3 regions of the Lacticaseibacillus jixiensis genome follow, and region 3 is predicted to be linked to each of the others. Evidence: predicted binding sites of a transcription regulator. Region 3 holds the regulator's gene; each other region holds the start of a gene.
The links. The regulator NrdR, encoded in region 3, represses ribonucleotide reductase genes. The targets are predictions, from matches to a motif close to ACACNATATATNGTGT.

Region 1 (3,284 bases), on a different contig from region 3:
CGTTCAATAAAGCTAATGCCGCAGTGGTGCCAGGCGTCCCGACATGGCTAAGGCCCAAGGTTTCGAGGATCTCCGCGACAGAATCGCCTTGCGCCGGTGTCGGCGCCAAAGACAAGTCCACAATGTTGAAAGGGACACCTAAGCGCTCAGCAGCAACTTTACCCACAAACTGACCCATGCGCGACACTTTGAAAGCTGTTTTCTTAATGGTTTCGCAAATCACTTCAAAACTGGCTTCAGGCTGATCAGCAATGGCCCGCTGCACCACCCCAGGGCCGGAAACCCCTGTGTTAATGGCGACATCACCTTCCGATACACCCCAAAAGGCGCCGGCCATGAATGGGTTGTCTTCCACAGCGTTGCAGAACACCACTAACTTCATGGCCAATTTGGGATCGATTGCAGCAATGTTTTTGACACATTCGCCCATGATCTTAACAGCGTCCATGTTCAAACCCGAGCGGCTGGCGCCGATGTTCACCGAAGAACACACGCGATCCGTTGCCGCTAAAGCCGCTGGGATCTGGTCCATTAACGCCAAATCAGCTGGCGTACAGCCATTCTGGACGGTCGCTGAAAAACCCCCGATCAAATCGACATCAACAGCTTTCGCTGCATCGTCCATCGCCTTAGCCAATGGCAGAAAATCCGGATGCGGATCAGCCCCGGCCAGCATCGCGATCGGCGTCACACTGATGCGTTTATTGACGATTGGAATCCCAAATTCACTTGAAATCGCATTGGCCACTGGCACCAAGTCTTTGGCTTTAGTGACGATCTTATCATAAACATGTTGGGCCGTGGTTTTGGTATCCCCGGTAATGCAGTCTAACAGCGAGATCCCCATGGTGATGGTGCGGATATCGAGGTTCTCTTCGGCGATCATTTGGATTGTTTCTTTGATTTGATTAGTTTCCATACGCCACCTCTTACAGCTTATGCATTGCGTCGAAGATCTCTTGACGCGCCATCTTGATTTCGACGCCAATGCCATCGCCGAGTGTCGTCAGGTCAGCTTTGACCGTGGCGAAATCGGCATCTTCTGGTAATTTGGCCAGCAGCATCATGGTGAAGGCCCCTTGCATGATGGTTTGTGAGACATCTAAGATGTTGATGTTAAGTGCCGCAAGCTTCGTGGTGACTTGTGCGATGATCCCGACTTTATCTGTCCCGATGACAGTGACGATTACTTGCATCCTATATTCCACCTTTATAATTGATAAAGCCATTCTACCATAATCCTAATCGTTTACTCACATTAATCTGAGATTGTTCGGCTTTCATCTCTACCGCACCGAATTGTCTTTCACTGCCAAATAATGCCCGGTTCCCACGCAAATTGCAGCGTGGGAACCAGGCATTTGAGATTTGTCGAGCGGCGTGGTGCATCGCGGTCAGAGATAAGTCATGACGCCACTTGGGCTAAATACGCCCAAATGTCATCCTCTTATCTCAGCCTTGAAATACAGGCCGCTTCGCTTGGATTATTCGGCGTGTTGGGCCAAATAATTCTTCTTATGGAACCAAACGACGCCTTTATCAAATAAGGAAACCATATCGTTGGCAAAATATAACATGTAAGTGAAGAACAGCGTTAAGCTGGCATCGCCTTGTAAAGCCGTGATTCCCCACAACGTGATGGAAACCACACTTTGCACGATCCAGAAATAATACTGATCAGAAAAGCGCAACGTTGCCAACAAACTCCCGGTGATCCCGATCGTCCCTGCCAAAGCGTCAACGATTGGCCGTGGTGAAATGAATAAGTTCGTATCCATCAGATACAACAAGGCAAAGACGATCACGAAGAAGGCTGCAGTACCCACATAAGCTTTGGCCCCAACATCGCCTAACTTGCGCACCCGCTTGCCGACATGCTTGGCCCAAGAAGGCATGATCAATACCGGAATGTCCAACAATACGATGTAGCTGGCTTGCAACACCACATCAGCGAAGTTCTTGGCCCGGGCGGCAACAATAATATAGATAACTGCCGATACCAGTCCAAAAACCCCATTTAACGGCCGGACATTGGTGATCGAAATGGTACAAGTGAAACCTAACACCCCTGCAGCCATTGCCAACACAGTCCACAAGTTCAATTGACCAACGATCGTCGTACCGATAATCACGCCGATGCCAAACATCAGCAGCATATAGCTGGAAAACGTCCAGCCGCGCATTTGTTCCACATACCAGCGCGGATCGAAGATACTGGTGATTGCTTTGTCTTTAGATGAGTTCAATTTGCCACGTCCTTTTATGAAAAATTACTGCAGAAACTAGTATACGCGTTTCTGACATTCAGGTTCAAGCACAATCTGTAGTTTATCTCAAAAAAATATCCACAATATCTTGTGGATAGCTATCTTCTCGTTTTCTGGATGTCTTCACCGCATGACTGTCTGCGGTTTCATGCCTGCGCCATGCGCGCCATGAAATTCGGTAAGGCTGCGATCACATGGCTTGGCAAGGCCACATATTGACTGGCAGCTAGTTCGTCAGCCACCGCACTATGCGTATACACCGCCGCACACACTGTTTGCGGCCGCAGCCCAAACTGCCCCACAAATGCCGCTAAGATTCCAGTCAAGGTATCACCGGAACCGCCTGTGGCCATTGCAGCACTCCCAGTTGTATTAACGAATGCCCCAGCGTCGGTAAATACTTCAGTGCGATGCGACTTGACGATCACCCAACCAGCAAGCGCTGCAGCCGCGGCTTGATTTGCAGCAGGGGTTTGTTGCGCAATGGCCACGCCGCTTAGCCGCTGCCATTCCATTTGATGCGGGGTCCAAATCAGGTGGGCTTTGGGCAGCTCAGGATGCAACTGGGCCACCAAGGTGATTGCTGAACCATCGATCACCAGCGTTTGCGTCGGCAACACCGCAGCAAAAGTCTGCGTTAACACCGCTTGCGCCGTTTGATCAACGCCGAGGCCTGGTCCGACAACAACCACGTCTTGGCTGGCCACCAACGCGGCAAACCCTGGATCATCATAAGGTAAGATCATCGCCTCCGGCAAGCGGGCATGTAACGCCGAGCGGTTGACTGCCGCAGTGGCGACACTGACCAAACCAGCGCCGGCATACACCGCGGCACTGGCTGACAAAATTGCCGCGCCGCCGTATTGCGGATTACCGCCTACGATCAACACCCGCCCATAATTGCCTTTGTGTGACTCAACATTGCGCACTTTGATCACCTGTCGAACCAACGCTTCATCAATTGCCTGCATTGTCTCACCTCCGTTTTTATTGTACCGCATGGCCAAATTCGACGGG
Region 2 (3,284 bases), on a different contig from region 3:
GGTTTGGGAGTTGAAGGCCGTTGGCGTTTCTTGGATCACATCTTCGACCAAGTTCACGATCGCGTCTTGGCTCAGCGGCACGGCTTTGTTTAAGGCATAGATGCTGCGGCGAGCTTTCAAGGATGTCAATAAATCAGTATTCATGTGGTTACCACCTTTATCATTAAGTATGGCGTTATTATAGCAACTGACATTTTGTAAGTAAATAGAATACCGAAAAATAATTAATTTAATTTCAAAAGGAGGCCCTTATGTCCCTACTTACCGGCCTATTGTTGGCCTTGATCGTGCTGAACACTTTAGGGGCGATTTTTACCGTGTTGCGCTCAGTGCGCGATATCGCCACCACTTGGGCATGGCTGTTGGTGCTGATCTTCTTGCCGGTGATCGGCTTTGTGATCTATTTATTTGTGGGCCGCCGCTTGTCCGCCAAGAAAATGCAGCTGATCCAAGCCGAATACGCCAAGGCGATCGCCGCTTTCGTGCAGCTGCAAAAGCGGGCCAATGCTCATGGCCGCTTGTTGCCGGAAGATCAGCTCACCCAAAGCGGCCGCGAGTTGATCAATTTATTTCTCAACACCGCCCGCGCGCCGGTTTTGACCAACAGCGATGTCAGCATTTATGTCGATGGCAAAAGCAAATTTGCAGCGCTGTTAGCCGATATTGCCGCGGCCAAGGATTTTATTGATGTGGAGTATTACACCATTTACCCTGACGCCATCGGCACGCAACTGCGCGATTTGTTGGTCAAGAAAGCCAAACAAGGCGTCAAGGTGCGCGTCGTGTATGATGCATGGGGCTCCATGGGTGCCAATGCGCGCTGGTGGCGGCCTTTGGTCCAAGCCGGCGGGGCTGCGGAAGCATATTTCTCGTCACGCTGGTTGATCTTGGATTTTCGCATGAATTATCGCCTGCATCGCAAGCTGGTGGTGATCGATGATCAAATCGGCTATATCGGCGGCTTTAATGTCGGCGATCAATACCTGTCCCGCAGCAAGAAATTTGGTTTCTGGCGCGATACCCATTTGCGGATCAAAGGCGATACGGTGATGGCATTGAAGATCCAATTTACCATGGATTGGAACGCCACCGTCAGCCAAGGCCGCCAGCTGCCTTATCCCACGCGGCCGCTGGCCAGCTTGGCCAACGGCTCGGCTAAGGCCATGCAAATCGTCGCTTCCGGGCCGGATTCCAACGCGCAGCAAATCAAAGCCGGCTATGTGCGCTTGATCACTGGTGCCACCAAATCTGTGCGCATCCAAACCCCTTATTTGATCCCTGATGATACGGTGTTTGATGCGTTGATGAATGCGGCTTTGGCGGGGATCGACGTGCAGGTGATGATCCCTAATATGCCGGATCACCCCTTCATCTTTCGCGCGACGCAATATTACGCTAACGCCTTAACGCGCGTTGGCGTCAAAGTGTTCCATTACCAAAACGGCTTCTTACATGCCAAAACCATGGTGGTAGATGATTGCTTGGCCAGTGTCGGCAGTGCCAACATGGATATTCGCAGCTTCAAGTTGAACTTTGAAGTCAATGCTTTCATTTACGATCCGCAAATCGCCGGCCAACTGGCGCAAGCGTTTGACGCTGATTTAAAGCATTGTGTTCGTGTGACCCCGGAAACGATCGCGGCTCAAGGCTGGTATCTGCACTTCAAGCAGCACTTCTCACGCCTGTTGTCCCCGATCTTGTAGCTTGCAATTTGGCTTGGGGTGGGTATAATGATTAGGCACCATATGTCGTGGGTGATCGGTGAAGATACGATATATGGTATTCTCGCTTGACGTCGACTACCAGATTCGGTATACTGGTCCTATCAGATCAGTAGAACGAGGCGATTAACATGAATAACAATGTCACACTTTTCACCAAGAACGGCTGCCCGCAATGTCGCATGACCAAGAATTACTTGGTTCAACACGGGATCAGCTTCACCGAACACAACATCAACGACGAGCCTGAATATATCGATTACCTAAAGAACAAAGGCTTCCAAGCGGTACCTGTGCTTGAAGCAGAAGGCTTGGATGCCTTCTCCGGCTTCCGCCCAGATGCTTTGAAGCAATTAGCCAGCTAAACCGCTGCATACCTCCCAGTTGTGGGAGGTTTTTTTGTACCCAAAGCGGAGCAGCCCGCACTTAGCGGTGGATATAAGGCGGGATGACGCAAAGGCGTTCTTTGCCTTGGCGGCGTCACGACTTATATCACGCCGCGTTGGGCTGCGCAGCTCGACGAAACCAGAGCGGAGTGGCGCGCTTCTAGCGGGTCGGGTAGCCTAGCCATTGCGCATGAGGCGGTCTTTGCCTCAAGTGCAATGGCGTAGCTAGCCGCACCCGCGTTGCGCCACGCAGCTCAACGAAGACCACAGCGTTTGAAGCATGGACTCCAGTTTTTGGGCAAGGCCCGGATCGGTGAAGCTCCGGCGCGTGGGGCCAGCAAGATGGCGCAGGCTGTGCGGCCGGCTTCAACCACGCAAAATACGCGTGTTTTACGCCTAACTTTTGAGCTTTGCACTCGCCTGCGGCTCGCCTCGCAAATCTCAAAAGTTGCCGCGTGTGCTGTCGAGCAAGCCTCGCAAAGTACGCGAGGCTCACCTGACACCACACGTTTCACGGCCTGACCATCTTGCTGGCCCCACGCACCTGCGCTTCACCAATCCTGCGAAATTCGCATCAGGTTACTAAACTGCTCGCGCATGCGGTACGATATCAAAATTGGAGTTACGGTCTGAATCAAGGTAAGCCACCTCTCTTCCGCGAGTAATCGCGTGAGGAAAGTGGTTTGTTTGCGTACAAGAAACTGCATACAATAGGCACATTGAATCTAATTGTAAAAAGTTTGTAAAGTGCTTGCACAGGTTTAGCGATGGTGCTATATTATCGTTGCAACCTGCAGTGGGGTGTTGAGACTGGCAAAGTACAAGTTGGTCTGTACCCGGCATCCCTACACGAGCTGATTTGAGGGTGTATGTGTAACGGCATGCACCGCGGCTCGTGCGTTCAAAGCGCCAGTGCGCCATGAAGCCTAGTGTCCGAAGCCCTAGGCAATGCCAGGACGTTATCAGATCGTACCACCACCTCAGCGCACGTAGGCTTACGGCGCTGAGTACTTAACTGAATATACCAGAGCGGAGCAAAGCGCATTTAGCGATGTGTATAAGACAGCCTGAGTCAATGGCGGTCTTGGCCATGGACTCGGGGTGGCTTATACGCAATCGCGTTGCTTTGCGCAGCTCGACGATCAACAGGCATAAGGAAACATAGCCTGTTGCAACA
Region 3 (3,284 bases):
TTGCGCGCCACCAACTGCCGCACGGCGTAAACCTCATTTGGCGCAGCAAAAGCGCGGTCGTTCTTGGCCTTCTTGGTGGCTTCCAGAAACTCGCGCGGCGCCATGGTGGTGGCCGCTTGAAGCATTCTGGCTTCCGCTGGAGTCCAGTTGGTCTTCGTTGGCGCCGGCGCTGCTGCTGGCTGCTCATGTTTGGTGCCGTAATGCGGCTGGCCGGCTTTGCTGTAAGTTTGCTCAGCGTAATCTTGCAGCTGGCGCAAATGCAACTCGCCGCTCATGGGATCAGTGGCACGCATGATCAATGGCGCCAGGCGCGTCGGCTCCAGCCCGTAGAACTTGGCCAGTTGATAAATGGCGTTGCGGTATTGATCCAACTGGCCAGCTTTAAGGTTGGTGCGGGCCAACAGTTGTGCCAACAACACCCAATCATAAGCATTGTTGTCGCCTAGCGTCACTTGCGGCGCGGGTTTAAGCTGCAAAGCTTGTTGGGCTTGTGCAGTCGCTGGAGGCGTATCTAACACATTGGTCAAATCAAACACCTGCAAGAAATCATGGGTGACGTCTTGCCAATCACTGCGCCGTACCGGCTTTAAGGTAAATTGTCCAGCTAATTCCTGATAGCGCGCTTGGCCGACGCGGTCATACAACAACATCCCCAACAAATCATCGGCGAAGAATTGCTGCGGACTAACCGGCGCATATAACTCATACGCATAATAGCGGCTCATGGTGTCAACGGCAGTGTAGGACTTCAACAGCCCCACCGCTTCCAGCCGCACCCGCGCGTCAAATAACTGATCAAGGCTGATGTTCAACAAATCCAACAAGCGCGTTTGCGGCTGGCGGTCGGTCAACACCGGCTGAGGCTTGGCCTCTTGCCACAAACTTAAATACATGGCCAAGGCCACCGGCCCCACCAGCGGCTGATATAACGCGATGGCGACTTGCTGGTCGAAATCGCTGAAATAATTGGCTTGCGCGACAATGTAATCATCTTGTGCCATGAAACTTTGTGGCCGCTGCATCGGCTGGACCTCCTTTTTGGCTTTGCCTTTATTCTAACCTATTTGCGCCGGATTATCGCCTGGCGCTCACAAAAATGGAGGCGAACTTCGCCTCCATCAAATCAGTCGTCTTCAGACTGCTTTTCTTTCTTCATCATGCCTTGCAATTCCTGCATGAACACCGACATATCTTTGAACTGGCGATACACGCTGGCAAAGCGAATGTAGGCGACGTCGTCAACATCGGCCAACAACGACATGACATATTCGCCGATGGCCTGGCTGGAGACTTCATTCTCGCCAATGGCGCGCAGGCGATTTTCAACTTGCTCGACGATCTTGGTCATTTGCTCCATCGTCACCGGCCGCTTCTCGGCCGCGCGGATCAAACCGCGCAAGATCTTCTCGCGATTGAACTCTTCGCGGGTGCCGTTTTTCTTGATCACCAGCAGCGGCGTTTGTTCGATCCGTTCAAAAGTCGTGAAGCGAAAGCCGCAGTTTTCACACTCGCGACGTCTGCGAATCGCCTTGCCGCCGTCAGTGGGCCGCGAATCAACAACGCGGCTGGAATTGTGATGACAATGTGGACACTGCAAACTTACACCTTCTTATCCGTTTTCACTAGTATACCAGAAAATCAATTCGAGGACACACTCAACAAGTGGTTGATCAGCTGCTGCACTTGGGCGATGCGGGCAGGTTCGCCTAGCGAATTGTCGATCAAGAAATCGGCTTTGGCCATTTTATCGGCTAAAGGCATTTGCGCGGCGATGCGCTGCTGGGCACTGGCTTCATCCAGCGAGTCGCGCGCCATTAAGCGCGCCACTTGCACAGCCTTGGGCAAGGTCACCACCGCCACGCCGTCAAAAGCTTCATCCCAGTGGGTTTCATACAACAACGGAATGTCGCCTACCACGATTGGCGCCTTGCTTGCTTTCGCGTCGACTAACGCTTGGGCAATGGCGTCATGCAAATACGGCCGATCGATATCATTGAGCTCAGCCAGTGCCTTAGCATCGCCAAACACCAGCTGGCCTAACGCGTGCCGGTTCAAGCTGCCATCAGCGTTCAACATGCGTTGGCCAAAATGATCCGCGATTTGTTGCAGTGCCGGCTGGCCTGGTTCAACGATTTGCCGCGCGATCACATCAGCGTCTACCACCGGATAGCCGGCTTGTTTAAACAACGCCGCCACAGTACTTTTGCCTGTGGCGATGCCGCCGGTTAAGCCTAATAAGTAAGTCATTTCACCACCCGCTTTCTTAATGGCTGACAATGCGGGCAATAATGCGTGCCGCGTTGGCCAACTTTGATCTTCACGATCGTGGTGCCGCATACCGGACAAGGCGTCCCTTGTTGGCCATACACGCGCAAGTGGTCTTGAAAGCCGCCGGTGGCACCATTGGCATTGACAAAAGTGTGCACTGTGGTGCCGCCTAGTTCAATCGACGCCGCCAACACCTTGATGATTTGATCATGCAAGCGCGCTGCTTCGGCGCGCGTCAAGGTGCAAGCCGGCTGCTCGGGGTTGATCTTGGCCCGCCACAAAGTCTCATCGGCGTAAATGTTGCCAACGCCAGCCACCACGCTTTGATCCAAGATCACGGATTTGATTGCTAAGCGCCGGTGCTGCAATTTCTCATAGAAATCGGCCACCGTAAAGTCTGCCGGCACAGGCTCCGGCCCCATCTTGGCCAAGCCTGGCACCGCGGTGGTTTCACTGCCGGTTTGACACAGCTGCATGCGGCCGAACTTGCGCATATCCAAATAACGCAACTGACTGCCGTCGGTGAAATCAAACCACACATGCAAGAAGCGCGGCTTGGCTGTGTCTGCCGTGGGCGCCAGTTGGTATTTGCCTTCCATGCGCAAATGCGACACCATAGTCACCCCTTGATCAAAGCGCAAAAGCAAGTATTTGCCGCGTCGATCAACGCCGATCACGGTGCGATCAGCTAAGGTTTGTTCAAAATAATCGCGGCCGCCGATCAAGATCTTCTCCCAATTGCAATTGACGCCGGCAACGGTTTTGCCCACCACCAGCACGGCGAGGCTTTGGCGGACGTTTTCTACTTCTGGTAACTCGGGCATTGTGACTCCTTATTTTGCATCATACCAAGTCGGGCCGTATGAGCTTTCGACTTTCAACGGCACTGCCAAATCAACAGCTGAATCCATCACCTTCGGCACCAATTGCGCCAAAGTCGCCATTTCGGCTTCTGGGCCTTCAAAGATCAGTTCATCATGCACCTGCAACAGCATGCGCGATTGCAAGTGCTGGTC

Region 1: the regulator NrdR is predicted to act here: its motif matches at 2,346-2,361, upstream of pnuC (nicotinamide riboside transporter PnuC).
Region 2: the regulator NrdR is predicted to act here: its motif matches at 1,768-1,783, upstream of nrdH (glutaredoxin-like protein NrdH).

Annotation. Positions count from the first base shown of each region.
Region 1 is NZ_BAAFPR010000004.1:10,671-13,954, reverse strand. Features, by position in the region: gene ACGG90_RS03425 (PFL family protein) at 1-919, opposite strand, end outside; gene ACGG90_RS03420 (ACT domain-containing protein) at 930-1,196, opposite strand; gene pnuC (nicotinamide riboside transporter PnuC) at 1,485-2,183, opposite strand; gene ACGG90_RS03410 (NAD(P)H-hydrate dehydratase) at 2,414-3,238, opposite strand.
Region 2 is NZ_BAAFPR010000001.1:20,884-24,167, reverse strand. Features, by position in the region: gene ACGG90_RS00120 (nitroreductase family protein) at 1-144, opposite strand, end outside; gene cls (cardiolipin synthase) at 252-1,703, shown strand; gene nrdH (glutaredoxin-like protein NrdH) at 1,853-2,086, shown strand.
Region 3 is NZ_BAAFPR010000006.1:105,800-109,083, forward strand. Features, by position in the region: gene ACGG90_RS05575 (replication initiation and membrane attachment family protein) at 1-1,022, opposite strand, end outside; gene nrdR (transcriptional regulator NrdR) at 1,124-1,597, opposite strand; gene coaE (dephospho-CoA kinase) at 1,639-2,247, opposite strand; gene mutM (DNA-formamidopyrimidine glycosylase) at 2,244-3,092, opposite strand; gene polA (DNA polymerase I) at 3,102-3,284, opposite strand, start outside.